One region of the Paenibacillus sp. SEL3 genome, then DNA from elsewhere that is predicted to be linked to it. Evidence: riboswitches for the same ligand, from Rfam matches in the RefSeq annotation. Region 1 holds a riboswitch; each other region holds the start of a gene.

Evidence for each region. Region 1 has a riboswitch for S-adenosylmethionine ahead of ACYCS5_RS09440 (methionine ABC transporter ATP-binding protein). Riboswitches for the same ligand answer to the same signal wherever they lie in the genome.
Region 2: it holds a riboswitch for S-adenosylmethionine, as region 1 does, so the genes downstream of both, ACYCS5_RS06465 (methionine ABC transporter ATP-binding protein) here and ACYCS5_RS09440 (methionine ABC transporter ATP-binding protein) in region 1, are expected to answer to the same signal.
Region 3: it holds a riboswitch for S-adenosylmethionine, as region 1 does, so the genes downstream of both, metA (homoserine O-acetyltransferase MetA) here and ACYCS5_RS09440 (methionine ABC transporter ATP-binding protein) in region 1, are expected to answer to the same signal.

Annotation. Positions count from the first base shown of each region.
Region 1 is NZ_CM137725.1:2,007,918-2,015,398, reverse strand. It holds gene ACYCS5_RS09450 (UbiD family decarboxylase) at 1-1,109, shown strand, start outside; gene ACYCS5_RS09445 (Cthe_2314 family HEPN domain-containing protein) at 1,161-1,886, shown strand; SAM riboswitch class I at 2,012-2,151, shown strand; gene ACYCS5_RS09440 (methionine ABC transporter ATP-binding protein) at 2,288-3,310, shown strand; gene ACYCS5_RS09435 (methionine ABC transporter permease) at 3,307-3,975, shown strand; gene ACYCS5_RS09430 (MetQ/NlpA family ABC transporter substrate-binding protein) at 4,050-4,892, shown strand; gene ACYCS5_RS09425 (SDR family oxidoreductase) at 5,035-5,799, shown strand; gene ACYCS5_RS09420 (NifU family protein) at 5,892-6,137, opposite strand; gene ACYCS5_RS09415 (YuzB family protein) at 6,225-6,482, shown strand; gene ACYCS5_RS09410 (NAD(P)/FAD-dependent oxidoreductase) at 6,567-7,481, opposite strand, start outside.
Region 2 is NZ_CM137725.1:1,356,762-1,364,242, forward strand. It holds gene ACYCS5_RS06435 (NAD(P)/FAD-dependent oxidoreductase) at 1-609, shown strand, start outside; gene ACYCS5_RS06440 (YuzB family protein) at 694-951, opposite strand; gene ACYCS5_RS06445 (NifU family protein) at 1,039-1,284, shown strand; gene ACYCS5_RS06450 (SDR family oxidoreductase) at 1,377-2,141, opposite strand; gene ACYCS5_RS06455 (MetQ/NlpA family ABC transporter substrate-binding protein) at 2,284-3,126, opposite strand; gene ACYCS5_RS06460 (methionine ABC transporter permease) at 3,201-3,869, opposite strand; gene ACYCS5_RS06465 (methionine ABC transporter ATP-binding protein) at 3,866-4,888, opposite strand; SAM riboswitch class I at 5,025-5,164, opposite strand; gene ACYCS5_RS06470 (Cthe_2314 family HEPN domain-containing protein) at 5,290-6,015, opposite strand; gene ACYCS5_RS06475 (UbiD family decarboxylase) at 6,067-7,481, opposite strand, start outside.
Region 3 is NZ_CM137725.1:4,854,729-4,862,209, reverse strand. It holds gene ACYCS5_RS22425 (PLP-dependent transferase) at 1-259, opposite strand, end outside; gene ACYCS5_RS22420 (PLP-dependent transferase) at 256-1,440, opposite strand; gene metA (homoserine O-acetyltransferase MetA) at 1,566-2,483, opposite strand; SAM riboswitch class I at 2,602-2,727, opposite strand; gene corA (magnesium/cobalt transporter CorA) at 3,271-4,206, shown strand; gene ACYCS5_RS22405 (HRDC domain-containing protein) at 4,367-5,374, opposite strand; gene ACYCS5_RS22400 (ROK family protein) at 5,541-6,419, opposite strand; gene ACYCS5_RS22395 (5'-3' exonuclease) at 6,642-7,481, opposite strand, start outside.

The DNA of each region.
Region 1 (7,481 bases):
TTGCGTCTGCCATTGCTCCAGCACCGGAAAACTTGCCTGAGCTGTTGCTGGCTTCGCTTATTATGGGAGGCAAGCTGCCCATGACAGAGGACCCGCTTGGGGGTCATCGGATTCCAGCAGAAGCAGAATTTGCAATCAGCGGTTATGTGCCACCTCATGAACGCCGTCCGGAAGGCCCGTTTGGCGATCATTTTGGATATTATTCATTACAGCATGATTTCCCTGTATTTCATGTCAAACATATGCATCACCGCAAGGATGCCATTTATCCGGCAACCATTGTAGGTAAGCCTCGGCAAGAAGACTACTACCTCGGTGAGTTTTTGCAACGTCTGCTGTCGCCTGCCTATCCGCTTGTGATGCCTTCCGTCAAGTCCCTGTGGGCGTATGCGGAAACGGGCGTACATGCGCTGGCAGCGGCAGTCGTACGTGAAAGCTACTCCCGTGAAGCGCTTGTATCCGGTTTTACCATTTTGGGTCAAGGTCAATTGTCATTGACCAAGTTCCTGATGCTGACAGATCGAGTCATTGATTTATCTGACTTTAACCTGCTGCTGGAAACCATTCTGGAGCGATTTAATCCAGCAAGGGATTTATTTATTTTCAATCACACGTCACACGATACACTCGATTACACAGGCCGCAAGCTGAATCATGGCAGTAAGGCGATCCTGATGGGAATAGGTGAGCCTGTACGTGAATTGCCTCGTGCTTATGAGGGAAGCGATCTGCCGGGGATTCGTGAAATTGAACCCTATTGCGGAGGTTGCCTCGTCGTATCGGGTGCGTCTTTTGAGCAAGATCCTGAGCTGGCGGCACGTGTTTTGGAGCGATTAGCTGCGGGTGAGCAAGAGTGGCCGCTCGTTTTCATTGTGGACGATGCCAAAGAAGTCGTTCGCTCTCAAGCCTCGTTCCTATGGACGGTATTCACTCGCTTTAACCCGGCTACGGATATGTACGCGGACAGCGAAGTGCGTTTGCATCATCTGAACTATAAGCTGCCGATTGTAGTGGATGCGCGTATGAAGCCGGGGTATCCGGATGAGGTGTTACCGCGTGAGGATATTGTTAAGCTTGTAGATCAACGATGGACGAGTTATTTCGCTTGACGCCCTAATTAAACCTACAGCCGGATTTTACATTTATAAGGAGGCGTAAGCATGATACGCAAGCTACTGGGTGAGCCGCCACGTGTGAACAAGGGCATCTTGCTGGATGCCATGAATAGCATGTCAGATATGTTAAACCTGCTGGAGCGGCAAATTCAGGCTGGTGGAGATCCGACCCACGATTTTCGGAAGGCGGATATTTTGACACGTGGTCTAATGTCATCTCTGGATGAACTGGAGCAGAGCCATCATGCTGCCGCCTTTTTCCGTATGAAAGTGAAAGCCGGATATGCTGAAGATATGAGTGAGGATGAAAAATCCGACTATGCATTGTATGTTTTCTTTTATAAGGATGGGTTTGTGAGGGTATTTTCCATTTTGGATAAGCTGGGCAACTGGCTGAATGATCTGTATGATTTAAAAACAGGGCAGTATAAGGCGCATTATTCGTATTTTACCGTGTTGCGGCAACTCAAGTATCTCAAAATGCATCCTGTATTGACCGATAATTTAAATGATATCAAGGATACATACAACGATGCCATCAATCGGCTGCGTAAGCGGCGGAATACGGAGATACACTATATGAATACGGAAATGCAGGATGATCTCTGGCAACGACACCGAGCTTTGTATGGAAAAATCCAATTGGAGGACCTCGATCACCATTTGGAAGATTTGCAGCAGGGCTTGGAAATGGTGTGTCGGTCGTTGTCAATCGCCTTTACTTATACTGCGAAACAATGGGAGAACCGGGCAGTACGCCCAAAAATATGATAGAAAATATCCTTTGACAAAGCAATGTAAACTATCTATACTGAAACCTAGTTTCAGAAAAATGCTTGAATTATGTTTTTTTATATAAACTTAACGGACAGCTAAAGCTGGAGTTTAACATATTTTTCTTATCCAGAGAGGTGGAGGGACTGGCCCGATGAAGCCCGGCAACCCGTTCTTTCCCGGTGTAATACACTGGGAGGGAACATGATGGTGCTAATTCCTACAAAACCGCTAGAGTTATAGCGATTTTGGCAGATGAGAAAAGGATCGCAAGGTGGGGCCCTTTTCATTCTGTGAAAGGGGCTCTTTTTTGTATAAATAAATAGCGATTTTATACAATCCTGAGAGATGACAACTGGTAAAAAGGGTAAGGAAGAAGTGAAGGGGGTCGCAGCACGTTGATAGAGCTTAAGCAGTTAACCAAGCATTATGGCAAAGGCAACCGACGCGTTAATGCGCTGTCTGGGTTGAATCTTTCTATACAGCGTGGAGAAATATTCGGAGTGATTGGTCACTCCGGGGCAGGGAAAAGTACATTGATCCGCTGTATTAATTTATTGGAACGCCCTACTTCAGGTGAAGTATGGGTAGACGGGGTAAACCTCACTACTGTGAGTCAATCCCAGTTACAAATGCAGCGCCGAAAAATCGGAATGATTTTTCAGCATTTTAATTTGTTGTCTTCGGCGACGGTATATGACAATATTGCATTTCCGTTGCGGCTGGTAAACACGCCCAAGCAGAAGTTGGACCAGAAGGTTCGTGAACTGCTGGAATTGGTGGGTCTCGAAGAACACAGTGGAAAATATCCGTCACAGCTCTCAGGTGGACAGAAACAGCGGGTAGGAATTGCACGGGCGCTGGCTAGTGATCCTCATGTATTGCTGTGTGACGAAGCGACTTCGGCGCTTGATCCGCAGACGACGGGGTCTATCCTGAAATTGCTGCTGGATATTAATCAGCGTTTTAATTTAACCATCGTGTTGATTACACATGAAATGCATGTCATTCAAAGCATTTGTGATAAAGTTGGCGTCATTCATCAGGGCGACATCGTGGAGCAAGGTCCGGTGGCGGAAGTATTTTTGAAGCCGCAGCACCAGGTAACCAAGGACTTTATCCAGCGGGAGTCAGAACATCCCGAGGAGTTGCAAGCAGCGATTGCGGCAGCAGGTGAGGGCGAGTCGGCGCAGGTGGTACGTATCTCCTTCTTGGGCAGCAAAACATATGATGCGATTCTGTCGCGTACGGCTCGAAGCACTGGGGTTGATTTTGCGATCTTGCAGGGAACCATATCTACGATTAAAAATGTACCCTATGGTCAGCTAATCGTTCGTTTTGAAGGAAATCATGAGGATATAGAGCATACGCTGCGCGAAGTGTCTGGGCAAGGACTTGATGTGGAGGTGATCGGACAATGAGCGAACTTGATTTTTCACAAGTGAGTTGGGAAGAGCTAGGGAATTCTACTATGGAAACCCTTCAGATGCTCGGTGCATCCGCATTGTTCACCCTCATTATTGGTTTGCCGCTCGGCATATTATTGTTTCTGGCGAGCCGCTCCTCGTTGACTCTGATGAAGGTGATATACATTGTATTATCATTCATCGTTAACATTTTACGTTCCGTGCCATTTATCATTTTGATCGTTGCACTTATTCCTTTTACACGATCGCTGGTAGGTACCTCGACCGGGGTGTTGGGAACCATCCCACCATTGGTTATCGGGGCTGCCCCATTCTTCGCACGTCTTGTCGAAACGTCTCTGCGTGAAGTGGACAAGGGTGTCATTGAAGCCGCACAAGCAATGGGGGCCTCGACAGGACAAATTATCCGGCGTGTGCTGTTACGTGAGGCACTTCCGGGACTGCTAGCCGCATTAACCATTACCGTCGTTACACTCGTATCCTACACGGCAATGTCCGGGATGATCGGGGGCGGTGGACTGGGTACACTGGCTATCAACTACGGCTATTATCGTTATGAAACGGCTGTAATGATCGTTGCGGTCGTGCTGATGGTCGTATTGGTTCAATTGCTGCAAATGGCGGGAGACCGTCTCGTGCGGCATTATACTCGAAAATAGGGAAAACATATAGATATCCTTATTGATCAGGACGTCTGCTCCTGAATATTACAAATTATTGGAGGGGTAATAACATGAAGAAATGGGTATTGGCTGTATTAAGCTTGACATTAATTGCGGTGCTGGCTGCTTGCGGCACAAAGAGCACAACATCGGATACAAATAATGCGGCCGAAAATACAGGCGGATCACCACGTGAAGTGGAGCTGAAAGTTGGAGCTTCTCCTGTGCCGCATGCGGAAATTTTGGAAGCAATCAAACCTCAGTTGGAAAAGGAAGGGGTTCGTCTTCAAGTCGTTCAGTTTAACGACTATGTACAGCCGAACGTTCAATTGTTTGACAAGCAGTTGGATGCTAACTTCTATCAACATGTACCTTACTTGAATGTTATGAACAAAGAGCGCAAAATGAATTTGGTTTCTGTGGGCGCGGTTCACCTGGAGCCTTTCGGCATCTACTCCCAAAAATATAAAAAGCTTGATGAACTCCCAGATGGCGCAACGGTAGCCATTCCGAACGATGCAACAAACGGAGGCCGTGCATTGTTGTTGTTGGAAAAACAAGGTCTGATCAAGCTGAAAGACGCAAGCAACATTGAAGCTACCGTAAAAGATATTACTGAAAATAAGAAAAACCTGAAATTCAAGGAGCTGGAAGCGGCTATGCTGCCACGTCAGTTGCCTGAAGTGGACATTGCGTTGATCAACACGAACTACGCTCTGGAAGCTAAGCTGAACCCGACGAAAGATGCACTGGCACTGGAAGATAAAGATTCTCCATATGCTAACGTTCTGGTAGCTCGTCCTGATAATAAAGATTCTGAAGCGATTCAGAAGCTGCTTAAAGCTTTGCAATCCCCAGAAACTAAAAAATTCATTGAAGATAAATACCAAGGCGCAATTATCCCGGCATTTTAAGTAGGGAACGAGAACACATTGCACGCAAACCCCAGATTCTCTTGAACAAGAGGACTGGGGTTTCTTTTGGATAGAGTTGTAGGGGAAGCTTAAATATTTTATACTTGGGGGTGACCGTTCTCTGTGAACAGGAGGAAAATTGTTGAGAGATAAAGTCGCATTCATAACGGGTAGTGCCAAAGGTTTAGGTAAAACGACCGCTCTGCGTCTGGCGAATGAAGGCTGTAATATTGCGCTGAATTATGTGCATAGCCAAGCAGAAGCCGAAGCGCTTAAGCGGGTGATTGAGTCTAAGGGAGTACGCTGCCTGTCTTTACAAGGGGATATCACTGTTCAGAAAGATATCACGAGGCTGATTGGTGAAGTCCAGGATCGGCTAGGCGGAGTCGATATTATGGTGAACAATGCTGGACCGTTCATCCGGGAACGCCGCCTGTTTGCGGATTACAGTGTAGCTGAGATTCATACCATGATACAAGGGAATCTGGTCGGTACCATGTTGCTGGATCATTTGGTATTGCCTCACATGCGTAGCCAGCAATGGGGACGTATTATTCATTTTGGCTTTGGTCATGCTGGAGAAGCGAGGGCTTGGCCGCATCGCGCCGTCTACGCAGCCGCCAAGGTGGGGCTGGTGTCTTTTACGAAGTCACTGGCTGTGGAGGAGGCTCCTTATGGCATCACGGTCAATATGATCTGTCCAGGGGATATTCGAGGAGCAAATAAGGAAATGTCAATCGCCGATGTCATCGGCATGCAGGATAAAGAGACACCGCGTGGGCGTCCGGGGAGCGGAGAGGACATTGCGCGAGTGATCGCCTATTTGTGTGAGGAGCATTCGGATTTTATAACAGGCAATATTATGGATGTATCGGGAGGATTGGACCCCATTCGGCCAACCATATAAGCTTGAGTGATCTCTCAGACGCTGTAACACAAAAAAGAGTCTTGAGCTTCGTTACCGAAGTCAAGACTCTCATGATCATTATGCATCAAGCATTAAAATACTTGTACCACTTCTTGGACGCCGTCGACTTCTTCGAGAAGAGCGCGTTCAATCCCTGCTTTCAGCGTGATTGTGGAACTTGGGCAACTGCCGCAAGCGCCTACCAGCTTCAGCTTAACGATGCCGTCTTCAACGTCAACCAGCTCAACGTCGCCGCCATCGCGTTGCAGGAACGGACGGAGCTTATCCAGTACATCTGCTACTTCATCATACATTTGAACGCTTTGTGTTTCGCTCATTAGAATTCAACTCCTTTCCTATACCTTTATTATTATATTACAAAGCGGGCCAAATTAAAATGCCCGTCATCCAAAGCAGGTGAAAAAATGTTAAGACCTATTATTGAGTTTTGCACCAGTAATATGCATTGGGGCACTGATGAAATCATGTCCAAGCTGGAACAGAATCCAGATTATGATGTGATTGAATACGGCTGCCTAAGTAATTGCGGTCAGTGTAACGCGGAACCCTATGCGATGGTCAATGGTGAGATTGTATCCGCAGATTCAGCAGAGCTTCTGTACGAAGTGATTATGAACAAAATTAAGGAAGCTGAAGCATGGGATAACCTAGACTTGGATTGAAATATAATGCTCTGTTAGCCCATACACGCAATATACAAAGAAGACCTGCTTTGGGAGCGGGTCTTCTTTGTTTGTTTAGCATGATCAGCCAAAATGGCGTTTGGACTTCCAGAGCACACCGCTTTTAAGCAGGCGTGGTACACGGCCGCGCAATGAAGTGCTGCCCATAAAGCCATAGCCGAACCCGGCCTTCTTGCCAAGTGCGCCTAATGTACCGCGCAGCTTTAAAGGATGCGGGTGAGGCGTTTGACCTTTCCATAGATCACGTACAATATGTGCGATTTGTTCCCCTTGCACCTCTGCTGCCTGAGCGCTTGGAGAGTAGGGAAGGCTCGCACAGTCTCCGACCACATATACCTCTGGATGATCTGGTATTTGGTAGTAATCGTTGAGCACGATACGACCCTGAGGGTCTTTAGGGACAGCTAAATCCTGCACGATTTTTACTGGCTGAATCCCGGCCGTCCATACCACTGCATCCGTTACAATTTGCTCGTCACGGTTATAAATAGCCCCCGGCTCAATACGAGAAACCGCAACATGGTTCAGGGCATTAACCTGATGCTCCTTGAACCAAGCATGTACATAGGCAGACAAACGTTGCGGGAATGCTGACAGCACCCGCTCGCCCCGATCCATAATGGTAATATTCAAATCCGTGCGGCTTTCACGTAACTCCGCTGCAATCTCAACACCGCTAAGACCGCCGCCTACAATATGGACATGTCCATATGGCTTGATTTCGTTCAAGCGCAGATAGGTTTGGCGGGTATGGTTAAACGACTGGATCGTACAGCTGTGTTCTTCAGCCCCCGGTGTATTGTGAAAGCGGTCGGTACAACCCAACGCAATGACAAGCTGATCATAGGGCAAGGGTTCACCGTCTTGAAAATGGACCATTTTATTCTCCAGATCCATCGAGGTGACCTCTCCGTATTTGCGAATAAGACGTTGCTCATCTGGAAAATGCACCCGCAAATCAAAATCAGAAACCGTACC
Region 2 (7,481 bases), 650 kb from region 1:
GTTGAGATTGCAGCGGAGTTACGTGAAAGCCGCACGGATTTGAATATTACCATTATGGATCGGGGCGAGCGGGTGCTGTCAGCATTCCCGCAACGTTTGTCTGCCTATGTACATGCTTGGTTCAAGGAGCATCAGGTTAATGCCCTGAACCATGTTGCGGTTTCTCGTATTGAGCCGGGGGCTATTTATAACCGTGACGAGCAAATTGTAACGGATGCAGTGGTATGGACGGCCGGGATTCAGCCAGTAAAAATCGTGCAGGATTTAGCTGTCCCTAAAGACCCTCAGGGTCGTATCGTGCTCAACGATTACTACCAAATACCAGATCATCCAGAGGTATATGTGGTCGGAGACTGTGCGAGCCTTCCCTACTCTCCAAGCGCTCAGGCAGCAGAGGTGCAAGGGGAACAAATCGCACATATTGTACGTGATCTATGGAAAGGTCAAACGCCTCACCCGCATCCTTTAAAGCTGCGCGGTACATTAGGCGCACTTGGCAAGAAGGCCGGGTTCGGCTATGGCTTTATGGGCAGCACTTCATTGCGCGGCCGTGTACCACGCCTGCTTAAAAGCGGTGTGCTCTGGAAGTCCAAACGCCATTTTGGCTGATCATGCTAAACAAACAAAGAAGACCCGCTCCCAAAGCAGGTCTTCTTTGTATATTGCGTGTATGGGCTAACAGAGCATTATATTTCAATCCAAGTCTAGGTTATCCCATGCTTCAGCTTCCTTAATTTTGTTCATAATCACTTCGTACAGAAGCTCTGCTGAATCTGCGGATACAATCTCACCATTGACCATCGCATAGGGTTCCGCGTTACACTGACCGCAATTACTTAGGCAGCCGTATTCAATCACATCATAATCTGGATTCTGTTCCAGCTTGGACATGATTTCATCAGTGCCCCAATGCATATTACTGGTGCAAAACTCAATAATAGGTCTTAACATTTTTTCACCTGCTTTGGATGACGGGCATTTTAATTTGGCCCGCTTTGTAATATAATAATAAAGGTATAGGAAAGGAGTTGAATTCTAATGAGCGAAACACAAAGCGTTCAAATGTATGATGAAGTAGCAGATGTACTGGATAAGCTCCGTCCGTTCCTGCAACGCGATGGCGGCGACGTTGAGCTGGTTGACGTTGAAGACGGCATCGTTAAGCTGAAGCTGGTAGGCGCTTGCGGCAGTTGCCCAAGTTCCACAATCACGCTGAAAGCAGGGATTGAACGCGCTCTTCTCGAAGAAGTCGACGGCGTCCAAGAAGTGGTACAAGTATTTTAATGCTTGATGCATAATGATCATGAGAGTCTTGACTTCGGTAACGAAGCTCAAGACTCTTTTTTGTGTTACAGCGTCTGAGAGATCACTCAAGCTTATATGGTTGGCCGAATGGGGTCCAATCCTCCCGATACATCCATAATATTGCCTGTTATAAAATCCGAATGCTCCTCACACAAATAGGCGATCACTCGCGCAATGTCCTCTCCGCTCCCCGGACGCCCACGCGGTGTCTCTTTATCCTGCATGCCGATGACATCGGCGATTGACATTTCCTTATTTGCTCCTCGAATATCCCCTGGACAGATCATATTGACCGTGATGCCATAAGGAGCCTCCTCCACAGCCAGTGACTTCGTAAAAGACACCAGCCCCACCTTGGCGGCTGCGTAGACGGCGCGATGCGGCCAAGCCCTCGCTTCTCCAGCATGACCAAAGCCAAAATGAATAATACGTCCCCATTGCTGGCTACGCATGTGAGGCAATACCAAATGATCCAGCAACATGGTACCGACCAGATTCCCTTGTATCATGGTATGAATCTCAGCTACACTGTAATCCGCAAACAGGCGGCGTTCCCGGATGAACGGTCCAGCATTGTTCACCATAATATCGACTCCGCCTAGCCGATCCTGGACTTCACCAATCAGCCTCGTGATATCTTTCTGAACAGTGATATCCCCTTGTAAAGACAGGCAGCGTACTCCCTTAGACTCAATCACCCGCTTAAGCGCTTCGGCTTCTGCTTGGCTATGCACATAATTCAGCGCAATATTACAGCCTTCATTCGCCAGACGCAGAGCGGTCGTTTTACCTAAACCTTTGGCACTACCCGTTATGAATGCGACTTTATCTCTCAACAATTTTCCTCCTGTTCACAGAGAACGGTCACCCCCAAGTATAAAATATTTAAGCTTCCCCTACAACTCTATCCAAAAGAAACCCCAGTCCTCTTGTTCAAGAGAATCTGGGGTTTGCGTGCAATGTGTTCTCGTTCCCTACTTAAAATGCCGGGATAATTGCGCCTTGGTATTTATCTTCAATGAATTTTTTAGTTTCTGGGGATTGCAAAGCTTTAAGCAGCTTCTGAATCGCTTCAGAATCTTTATTATCAGGACGAGCTACCAGAACGTTAGCATATGGAGAATCTTTATCTTCCAGTGCCAGTGCATCTTTCGTCGGGTTCAGCTTAGCTTCCAGAGCGTAGTTCGTGTTGATCAACGCAATGTCCACTTCAGGCAACTGACGTGGCAGCATAGCCGCTTCCAGCTCCTTGAATTTCAGGTTTTTCTTATTTTCAGTAATATCTTTTACGGTAGCTTCAATGTTGCTTGCGTCTTTCAGCTTGATCAGACCTTGTTTTTCCAACAACAACAATGCACGGCCTCCGTTTGTTGCATCGTTCGGAATGGCTACCGTTGCGCCATCTGGGAGTTCATCAAGCTTTTTATATTTTTGGGAGTAGATGCCGAAAGGCTCCAGGTGAACCGCGCCCACAGAAACCAAATTCATTTTGCGCTCTTTGTTCATAACATTCAAGTAAGGTACATGTTGATAGAAGTTAGCATCCAACTGCTTGTCAAACAATTGAACGTTCGGCTGTACATAGTCGTTAAACTGAACGACTTGAAGACGAACCCCTTCCTTTTCCAACTGAGGTTTGATTGCTTCCAAAATTTCCGCATGCGGCACAGGAGAAGCTCCAACTTTCAGCTCCACTTCACGTGGTGATCCGCCTGTATTTTCGGCCGCATTATTTGTATCCGATGTTGTGCTCTTTGTGCCGCAAGCAGCCAGCACCGCAATTAATGTCAAGCTTAATACAGCCAATACCCATTTCTTCATGTTATTACCCCTCCAATAATTTGTAATATTCAGGAGCAGACGTCCTGATCAATAAGGATATCTATATGTTTTCCCTATTTTCGAGTATAATGCCGCACGAGACGGTCTCCCGCCATTTGCAGCAATTGAACCAATACGACCATCAGCACGACCGCAACGATCATTACAGCCGTTTCATAACGATAATAGCCGTAGTTGATAGCCAGTGTACCCAGTCCACCGCCCCCGATCATCCCGGACATTGCCGTGTAGGATACGAGTGTAACGACGGTAATGGTTAATGCGGCTAGCAGTCCCGGAAGTGCCTCACGTAACAGCACACGCCGGATAATTTGTCCTGTCGAGGCCCCCATTGCTTGTGCGGCTTCAATGACACCCTTGTCCACTTCACGCAGAGACGTTTCGACAAGACGTGCGAAGAATGGGGCAGCCCCGATAACCAATGGTGGGATGGTTCCCAACACCCCGGTCGAGGTACCTACCAGCGATCGTGTAAAAGGAATAAGTGCAACGATCAAAATGATAAATGGCACGGAACGTAAAATGTTAACGATGAATGATAATACAATGTATATCACCTTCATCAGAGTCAACGAGGAGCGGCTCGCCAGAAACAATAATATGCCGAGCGGCAAACCAATAATGAGGGTGAACAATGCGGATGCACCGAGCATCTGAAGGGTTTCCATAGTAGAATTCCCTAGCTCTTCCCAACTCACTTGTGAAAAATCAAGTTCGCTCATTGTCCGATCACCTCCACATCAAGTCCTTGCCCAGACACTTCGCGCAGCGTATGCTCTATATCCTCATGATTTCCTTCAAAACGAACGATTAGCTGACCATAGGGTACATTTTTAATCGTAGATATGGTTCCCTGCAAGATCGCAAAATCAACCCCAGTGCTTCGAGCCGTACGCGACAGAATCGCATCATATGTTTTGCTGCCCAAGAAGGAGATACGTACCACCTGCGCCGACTCGCCCTCACCTGCTGCCGCAATCGCTGCTTGCAACTCCTCGGGATGTTCTGACTCCCGCTGGATAAAGTCCTTGGTTACCTGGTGCTGCGGCTTCAAAAATACTTCCGCCACCGGACCTTGCTCCACGATGTCGCCCTGATGAATGACGCCAACTTTATCACAAATGCTTTGAATGACATGCATTTCATGTGTAATCAACACGATGGTTAAATTAAAACGCTGATTAATATCCAGCAGCAATTTCAGGATAGACCCCGTCGTCTGCGGATCAAGCGCCGAAGTCGCTTCGTCACACAGCAATACATGAGGATCACTAGCCAGCGCCCGTGCAATTCCTACCCGCTGTTTCTGTCCACCTGAGAGCTGTGACGGATATTTTCCACTGTGTTCTTCGAGACCCACCAATTCCAGCAGTTCACGAACCTTCTGGTCCAACTTCTGCTTGGGCGTGTTTACCAGCCGCAACGGAAATGCAATATTGTCATATACCGTCGCCGAAGACAACAAATTAAAATGCTGAAAAATCATTCCGATTTTTCGGCGCTGCATTTGTAACTGGGATTGACTCACAGTAGTGAGGTTTACCCCGTCTACCCATACTTCACCTGAAGTAGGGCGTTCCAATAAATTAATACAGCGGATCAATGTACTTTTCCCTGCCCCGGAGTGACCAATCACTCCGAATATTTCTCCACGCTGTATAGAAAGATTCAACCCAGACAGCGCATTAACGCGTCGGTTGCCTTTGCCATAATGCTTGGTTAACTGCTTAAGCTCTATCAACGTGCTGCGACCCCCTTCACTTCTTCCTTACCCTTTTTACCAGTTGTCATCTCTCAGGATTGTATAAAATCGCTATTTATTTATACAAAAAAGAGCCCCTTTCACAGAATGAAAAGGGCCCCACCTTGCGATCCTTTTCTCATCTGCCAAAATCGCTATAACTCTAGCGGTTTTGTAGGAATTAGCACCATCATGTTCCCTCCCAGTGTATTACACCGGGAAAGAACGGGTTGCCGGGCTTCATCGGGCCAGTCCCTCCACCTCTCTGGATAAGAAAAATATGTTAAACTCCAGCTTTAGCTGTCCGTTAAGTTTATATAAAAAAACATAATTCAAGCATTTTTCTGAAACTAGGTTTCAGTATAGATAGTTTACATTGCTTTGTCAAAGGATATTTTCTATCATATTTTTGGGCGTACTGCCCGGTTCTCCCATTGTTTCGCAGTATAAGTAAAGGCGATTGACAACGACCGACACACCATTTCCAAGCCCTGCTGCAAATCTTCCAAATGGTGATCGAGGTCCTCCAATTGGATTTTTCCATACAAAGCTCGGTGTCGTTGCCAGAGATCATCCTGCATTTCCGTATTCATATAGTGTATCTCCGTATTCCGCCGCTTACGCAGCCGATTGATGGCATCGTTGTATGTATCCTTGATATCATTTAAATTATCGGTCAATACAGGATGCATTTTGAGATACTTGAGTTGCCGCAACACGGTAAAATACGAATAATGCGCCTTATACTGCCCTGTTTTTAAATCATACAGATCATTCAGCCAGTTGCCCAGCTTATCCAAAATGGAAAATACCCTCACAAACCCATCCTTATAAAAGAAAACATACAATGCATAGTCGGATTTTTCATCCTCACTCATATCTTCAGCATATCCGGCTTTCACTTTCATACGGAAAAAGGCGGCAGCATGATGGCTCTGCTCCAGTTCATCCAGAGATGACATTAGACCACGTGTCAAAATATCCGCCTTCCGAAAATCGTGGGTCGGATCTCCACCAGCCTGAATTTGCCGCTCCAGCAGGTTTAACATATCTGACATGCTATTCATGGCATCCAGCAAGATGCCCTTGTTCACACGTGGCGGCTCACCCAGTAGCTTGCGTATCATGCTTACGCCTCCTTATAAATGTAAAATCCGGCTGTAGGTTTAATTAGGGCGTCAAGCGAAATAACTCGTCCATCGTTGATCTACAAGCTTAACAATATCCTCACGCGGTAACACCTCATCCGGATACCCCGGCTTCATACGCGCATCCACTACAATCGGCAGCTTATAGTTCAGATGATGCAAACGCACTTCGCTGTCCGCGTACATATCCGTAGCCGGGTTAAAGCGAGTGAATACCGTCCATAGGAACGAGGCTTGAGAGCGAACGACTTCTTTGGCATCGTCCACAATGAAAACGAGCGGCCACTCTTGCTCACCCGCAGCTAATCGCTCCAAAACACGTGCCGCCAGCTCAGGATCTTGCTCAAAAGACGCACCCGATACGACGAGGCAACCTCCGCAATAGGGTTCAATTTCACGAATCCCCGGCAGATCGCTTCCCTCATAAGCACGAGGCAATTCACGTACAGGCTCACCTATTCCCATCAGGATCGCCTTACTGCCATGATTCAGCTTGCGGCCTGTGTAATCGAGTGTATCGTGTGACGTGTGATTGAAAATAAATAAATCCCTTGCTGGATTAAATCGCTCCAGAATGGTTTCCAGCAGCAGGTTAAAGTCAGATAAATCAATGACTCGATCTGTCAGCATCAGGAACTTGGTCAATGACAATTGACCTTGACCCAAAATGGTAAAACCGGATACAAGCGCTTCACGGGAGTAGCTTTCACGTACGACTGCCGCTGCCAGCGCATGTACGCCCGTTTCCGCATACGCCCACAGGGACTTGACGGAAGGCATCACAAGCGGATAGGCAGGCGACAGCAGACGTTGCAAAAACTCACCGAGGTAGTAGTCTTCTTGCCGAGGCTTACCTACAATGGTTGCCGGATAAATGGCATCCTTGCGGTGATGCATATGTTTGACATGAAATACAGGGAAATCATGCTGTAATGAATAATATCCAAAATGATCGCCAAACGGGCCTTCCGGACGGCGTTCATGAGGTGGCACATAACCGCTGATTGCAAATTCTGCTTCTGCTGGAATCCGATGACCCCCAAGCGGGTCCTCTGTCATGGGCAGCTTGCCTCCCATAATAAGCGAAGCCAGCAACAGCTCAGGCAAGTTTTCCGGTGCTGGAGCAATGGCAGACGCAATCAGAGCAGGCGGGCCACCGATGATAATCGTCGTAGGCAACGGCTCATTACGCAGCTCCGCTTCATGATAATGGAAACCGCCGCCTTTATGAATTTGCCAGTGAATGCCCGTCGTCTGATCATCATAAATCTGAATGCGGTACATCCCCAGATTATGATCCTTGGGCTGACCTGGCTTCTCGGTATACACGAGTGGAAGGGTAATAAACGGTCCTCCATCCTCATGCCAACTGGTCACTTTAGGCAGTGGTGCCAGCGGAGCCTCTGTACGGCGAACTCCCAATACAGGAGCCTCGCTATGAGATA
Region 3 (7,481 bases), 2.8 Mb from region 1:
CAAAGGCAAAACCGCACGACCCGCCTTCTAATAAAGCGATATAATCCTCCAAAGCTTGTCGTGTCGGATTACCTGAACGGCTATAGTCATGCTGTGGAGGATTAAAAATATCGTGATGGTGGAAGGTAGAAGCTTGATAGATCGGGACGCTCGATGCCCCCGTAACGCTGTCAATTTCAGAGCCAAAATGCAGCAGCTTGGTAGCGAACTTCCGCTCTTTGTTCAGATCCTGCCCGATCCTCCTCGCATCCTCTATCATTGCAGCTCTCCTCCTTCTACTTCTTGACGTGCCGCTTCCAACGCCGAACGTAAATCTTCAATTAGGTCGTCTGTATGCTCAATGCCTACGGAGAAACGCAACAGCCTGTCATCTACCCCGACTGCATCCCGAATTTCTGCTGGTATGTCCGCATGTGTCTGCACAGCGGGATAGGTCATTAACGATTCCACACCGCCGAGACTTTCCGCAAACGCAATGAGCTTAATGTGACGAAGCAAAGGTTCCACATAACGAGCATCCTTTACTTTAAAGGAAAAGATACCCGTATTTCCGCTGGATTGTTTATTTTGAATCTCACGACCTGGATGGCCTTCTAGAGCTGGATAAAATACTTCCGCCACAGCCGGATGCGTCAGTAAATAGTTAGACAGCACTGTTGCATTATGCTCGTGTCGGTCCATACGCAGCGCTAACGTCTTCATGCCCTTCATTAACTGGTAGCAATCGCTTGGGGAAAGCACTGCCCCTATGGAATTGTGCAGGAATGCAATTTCAGCTGATAGCTCTTTGCCTTTGGTTACGATCAACCCTGCCAGCACATCGTTGTGTCCGCCCAAATATTTGGTTGCGCTATGTACCACAATATCCGCGCCCAGTTCCAATGGCCGCTGGAAATATGGCGTTAGCAGCGTATTATCTACAATGGTAAGCAACTGATGTTGTGATGCCCATTTAGCCACCGCTCGAATATCAGTAATCATCATTAACGGATTTGTAGGCGTTTCTATGAATACAGCTTTGGTATTCGGTCGACATGACTGTTCGAGCGCTTCAAGATCGTTCGTATCCACATAACTGGCTGTCACACCAAATTTAGACAAAATACGCTCCAGCAAACGATACGTCCCGCCATACAGATCCAGCGATACTATGAGATGATCTCCCTGTCCAAACAATGCAAATACCGTTTGCAGCGCCGCCATACCTGAGCTGCATGCAAAGCCTGCATCACCCGATTCAAGTGCAGCAGAAGCCTCTTCCAGTACCTTTCGCGTGGGATTGATCGTCCGAATGTAATCAAATCCTGTGCTTTGACCCAGACGGGGATGGCGGAACGCCGTAGATTGGTAAATCGGGTAATTAACAGCCCCGGTTACTGGCTCTTCTACTGAACCGATTTGTGCCAATCTACTTTCGATTTTCCACTGTTTCTCACTCATATGAATCCTCCTGTTAACTTCCATAGTGGGTGCTATAACCAATCCTGCAAAAATGGATGTCAAAGACTATACTGCTGCGCTACTGCAAGGTGATACTCTACAAAGGTAAACTACATGCTCCTTTTTTAAATCTGGGGCCCGATATCATAAGGTGTTTCTTGGTATACATAATAGTTCAGCCAATTCGAGAATAATAAATTGGCGTGCGCCCGCCAAATTGAGGGGGGGGTGCGCTCAGGATCATCATTAGGAAAATAATTTTTGGGGACTTCAATATCCATTCCTTTAGCTACATCGCGGTCGTATTCCCATTTCAGTGAAAGCGGGTCATATTCAGAATGCCCAGTTACAAAAATTTGTTTACCGTCAAGCGTGGCTACGAGGTACACTCCAGCTTCTTCGGATTCGGATAAAACTTCTAATTCGGCGATATGATCAATATCTTCCCGACGAACCTCCGTATGCCTGGAATGAGGAGCATAAAACAGTTCATCAAAGCCGCGTAACAATTTTACTTTAGGTTTAATCACGGTGTGTGGAAATACACCGAAGCATTTGTAGTCGAGCCCATATTTAGGGACATCGAAATGATGGTATAAGCCTGCCTGTGAGGCCCAACAGATATGCATGGTCGAAGTTACATTCGTTTTCGTCCATTCAAAGATTTGCCGGATTTCCTCCCAGTAGTTCACATCCTCAAACTCAAGCTGTTCAACCGGGGCTCCTGTAATGACCATGCCGTCAAAACGACTGTTCTTGATCTCGTCAAACGTTTTATAGAACATGTTCAAATATTCTTGCGATGTATTTTTGGATACATGAGACTTCATATGCACCAGCGTGACATCCACTTGCAACGGCGTATTGCCGACCAGGCGCAACAGTTGGGTTTCCGTCGTTTCCTTTGTAGGCATTAAATTCAAAATGGCGATACGCAACGGACGAATATCCTGATGATAAGCCAAGCTTTCATCCATTACGAAAATATTTTCGCCCTCCAGCACTTCCTTAGCAGGTAATGTGTCTGGGATTTTAATCGGCATGTAAACTCACTCCTTGTTCGGTAAGTTTTGCGAAAATCGTCTTGTTGAGATGCCGGGCATATAATAAAAAGACCTTTCTCTGGTTAGAGAAAGGTCATATTTGTATCCATATGCGCCTCTCTCATCTGTCAGGGCAACGCGCTTTGTACAAAGCGCGCGTCCTGCAAGAATTAGCACCGTGCGATTAAAATCGCCGGTTGCCGGGTATCATCGGGCTAGTCCCTCCACCTGCTCTTGATAAGATTTCGCTATATTCATTTTGGATTCACAAAGTTCTTGTTGTTCACTTTAATGCATCGGCTGGGCTTCGTCAAGATGGGACTTGCAAATTTGTAACCTGCATTCACATTTTGTCTACCTTTTCCATAGGTTAAATCATATCCCTCCTATCGCTGAAGCTCTTGCCACTACTGTTGATTTTGCCCATGATTTTGCGCTTGAAAGGCCGTAGGCCGAGCGTTATACTATACAAGTGCTATTAGGCAAAAATATGGAGCAGTAGTGTAGATTTGAGTGTTTCCTGCGATACTGTGGCAATCTAAAAAAGAACATTTGAGAGGTGAATCCGGAATGGAAGGCGACCCGAGTCCGAATAGGCGGCGATCCCTGAACAACAGCATAGGAATGACTTCAGCTTGCCGAAAGACGGGACGCCAGGCTCTGCATGCTCCAAAAGCCTCCGGCTTTTGATGAGAGTGCACGCTTACCCGCACCGGCTAACTGAGTCCATTCCTTATGCTTAAGGTAAACGTATTTCCGTTACGGCGGAGCATAAGGAGTGACGTATATGAAAATCCGTTTGGTCAACAACGGGGTTTTTACCCCTGTCGAAGAAATTGAAATGGCGCTTACTGCACCGGCAGAAGGTTTTTATTGGATTGATGCCGATGTCGATGATTTGGCAGTGCTCCAGCCTTTATTTTCCATGCATGATCTTGCAGTAGAAGACTGTTTGAGTGAAGAAGAACAGCGTCCGAAGATTGAAATTTATGAAAGCCATTATTTTATCGTTGTAAATAGCATTCGTTTTGATGATGAAGAAATATTTTTGCGAGCTTTGAACATTTTTCTCGGCCGCCATTTTATCATTACGGTGACCAAGCAGAAAATCAATGAGCTTCGTACCCTCAAGCCTATGCTGTGGGAGCAAGAAGTCAGCCAGCCTGACCGTTTTATGTATCTGTTGGTCGACTTAATTGTTGACAACTATTTTCTGGTTGGTGACCGGATTGAGGTCCGCATCGAAAAGCTGGAAGAAGATATTCTAATGCATACGAAAAAGTCGCATTTGAACGAAATCATCGGCTTACGCAGTGAGATTCTGTGGCTGAAAAAAGTGTTGGGCCCGCAAAAAGAAGTCATCAATACCCTGAACAAGCGGGATTTGCGGCTCATCGACGATCAATTGCAAAAATATTTTAGCGACATTTATGAAAATGCTGTGAAAATTTCGGAGACTTTCGAAACTTACCGCGACTTGATGGGTAACCTTCGAGAAGCTTATCAATCCAGTATCGCCAACCGTGCCAATGAAATTATGCGTGTGTTTACAGCAATTACGACCGTATTTATGCCATTGACGGTCATTACCGGAATATATGGGATGAACTTCGATAATATGCCTGAGCTTCATACACGTTATGGCTATTTTGTCGTCATTGGTATTATGGTGGCATTAGGCGTCAGTATGTTCTGTATTTTCCGTAAGAAAGACTGGGTTTAAAAATAAAAGGGGAAAAAGTATCGAATTGGATACTTTTTTCTATTTTCAAGCTTGGTCATAAAAAGCAGCAGCCGTGTCCTGTGAGGAACTGGCTGCTGCTTTTTAGTATGTTGGACCCTGAATATACTTTAATACCTAGCTTTATCCAACCAGTTCTATATTATCCAACATGTCGGTCGGGTACCTGCTGATGACGAAACCGTATACGGATCAGACGCAGACGCTCATAAATCTGATCCAGTCCTGTTTCGGTTGCCTTTTCTTCCCCATACACTTTCAGCATGACGGGCTTGAGCAACGTATCCCCCAACTCTTCATAAGCAGACCAGATAGCTGCCTGCTCCGCCTCAGATACATTCACCAATTCGTTGTGGATCAGCTTCTCCATATCAATACCATCTCTATCCAAATGCTCCACAGCTTCAATCATCTCTCTACGATGCAAACCTGTCTTCATTCCGATATGCTCCAGTGAAAGACCGTCCGAAATGCCTTCAATAATCGTTCTAGTTAAGCTGAATTTGTTCAGCTCCTGCCTGTACTGGTTCTCTTTTTGCTTGTATAACCATGACAAAAAAACTTCTTCTTCCAGCGTCTCTGTTACCCAGTTCAACGGAAATGGCGTGGTGCGGTCATTTTGTGTCGTAATAGCCAATAGCTCCGTCCCATATTGCGACACCTTACCCTGACCCATACCAGGCAGCTCCAACAGTTCTTCTTCGGTATGGGGAAGATAAACGCTAATGAGCCGAAGCAGTCGATTCGTAGCGATAAAATAAGGTGCTTTTCGTTCCGTTGCTGCTTTTTGCCGTCTCCACATCGTCAATTGCTCATACACTTCATCACGTGGATACAAATCACTGTAGCAATACAGCTTTTGCAGCGTCTGTCCTCGCCCTGATGATCCTTCTTGCTCATGAAATACGCCATGGATTAAGGGCCTGTAGCCCTCAGCCATTTTGAGCGCCAGCTCATGACGGTATACATGCAGTAATTCCTGCCACAAGCTGCCCTCATACCAAAGGTCGTCTATACTTTCATCGGGGACATGGTGTGTGCTCCAGCCTGCACTCCATTCCCCTTCATGCTGCCCAATCCATACCTGAGCAAAGTCCTCATAGCCCTGTTCATTCCGTTTGGACAAGCGATTTAAAAATACTATCTCCATGATTTCTTCCTCCCTCATATCGTTGAAAGACAGTCCCGCACAACACAAAAACGCAAAAAAAAGCACCTATCCTGCGTATTCGCAAGAAAGGTGCTTCCCTTTTTGAGCCGTACTATACTGTTGCCTATATAATAACCGTACCTTGGAGTGCCGTCAACCCTAAATTCTAATGATTCAGCTTTTCCTTTGCCAATGCCAGAGCACCACACAATCCAGCATTGTCACCCAATCCTGGAGATACGATATATTGCTCAATATCTGTTGTCAGACTCGAATGCTGCACGTATCCGTTCAAAAGTTCTTGTAGTTTGGTACGAATGAGCGGGAACAATTGGTCTTGCTTCATTACCCCCCCGCCCATAATAATTTTTTGCGGGGACAGGATTAATACATAGCTCATTAAAGCCTGTGCCAGATAGTGCGCTTCCATTTCCCAGGCCGGGTGATCGACAGAAAGCTCATGTCCTTTAACCTTCCATCTTTTTTCGAGCGCAGGACCTGCTGCCAGACCCTCCAAACAATCTCCGTGATACGGACATGTCCCCTCGTAAGTATCTTCTGGGTGACGACGTACCAGAATATGCCCCATTTCCGGGTGAGATAATCCATGTATCAGCTTTCCACCAACCAAAGCACCTGCCCCGATGCCTGTACCTATCGTGATATACAGACAGTTGTCCAATCCTTTGGCGGCACCCCAAATAGACTCACCAAGTGCTGCTCCATTCACATCCGTATCAAACCCCATAGGCACATCAAAATGCTCTTTCAGTTTACCAATCAGATTGTAATTTCCCCAATGTGGCTTTGGCGTTGTTGTAATATAACCATATGTATCACTACCTTCGATAGGATCAATCGGCCCGAACGAGCCTACGCCCAATGCTTCAATGCCCTTGCCTTCAAAAAATGCGATGACATTCTCCATTGTTTCTGCTGGTGTGGTTGTTGGAAAGCTCGCTCGTTCCAGTACCTCTCCACGTTCGTTGCCAATTCCACATACAAATTTGGTACCGCCTGCCTCAATTGCTCCCAATACTGTCATAGTTGCTGTTGTCCCCTTTCGATAATCCGGTTCTCTCTCCACTATATTCACCTGAAATGTACCTGAGGTCAATCCCCTAATCGCAATTGTATATAATCCTTCACAAGACGATATAACTCCGTTAACATAACGGTATACAAATAAGGACACTGACGCATCCAGCCTCAGCATCCCTATATAACTTACTTTACTTAAATTGTCGTACCAAGCCTAATAGCTTCATTATGATCCGGTTGCGACACCCATCAATGTACACAAGCTTTTCATTTCAAGCTGCTCAAACTTGTCTACAATTTGCACGTGATCCAACGTCAGCAGACAACTATCCAAAGCACATGCTACAGGTACACCACAGTGAATTTCAGCGAGTTTGCGTGAAAGATGCAGCATATCCAAATCACTCTCAATTTTTTTGCGGACCGATGGTGTTAATTGATCCAGATTCTCCAGAATGCCCTCAATAGAGTCGTATTCCTGCACCAGCTTGAGTGCCGTTTTCTCACCAATACCTCGTACTCCTGGATAATTATCGCTTGCATCCCCCATCAGGCCTTTAAGATCCACCACTTGGCGTGGCTTAAGTCCTTTTTCAGTCAGCAGGGTCTCCGGGGTGTATACCATATAATTGCCGTGGCCTTTTTTCATAATAATGACCCGTGTCCGATCATCCACTAATTGAAGTAAATCATGATCTCCCGAGAGAATCATTACATCCATGTCCTCATTTTGCGAATAATGGCGTGCAAGCGTACCGATACAATCATCGGCTTCAAAGCCTTCCGCTCCAATGTTGGGAATGCCGAGGCTGTCCGTCACTTCACGAATCAATGTAAATTGGGGAATCAAATCATCGGGTGCGTCGGCTCGGTTTCCTTTATACGCAGCAAAATGTTCCCCACGGAATGTCGTTCCGCCCATATCCCAGCAACAAATAACATGTGTAGGATTAAACGTTTGGACTGCATCCCAAAAATATCGAATAAAACCATATATGGCGTTCGTTGGCACCCCAGCTTTTGTACGACGGATATAACCGTTTGCGGCGGTTGCATAATAAGCGCG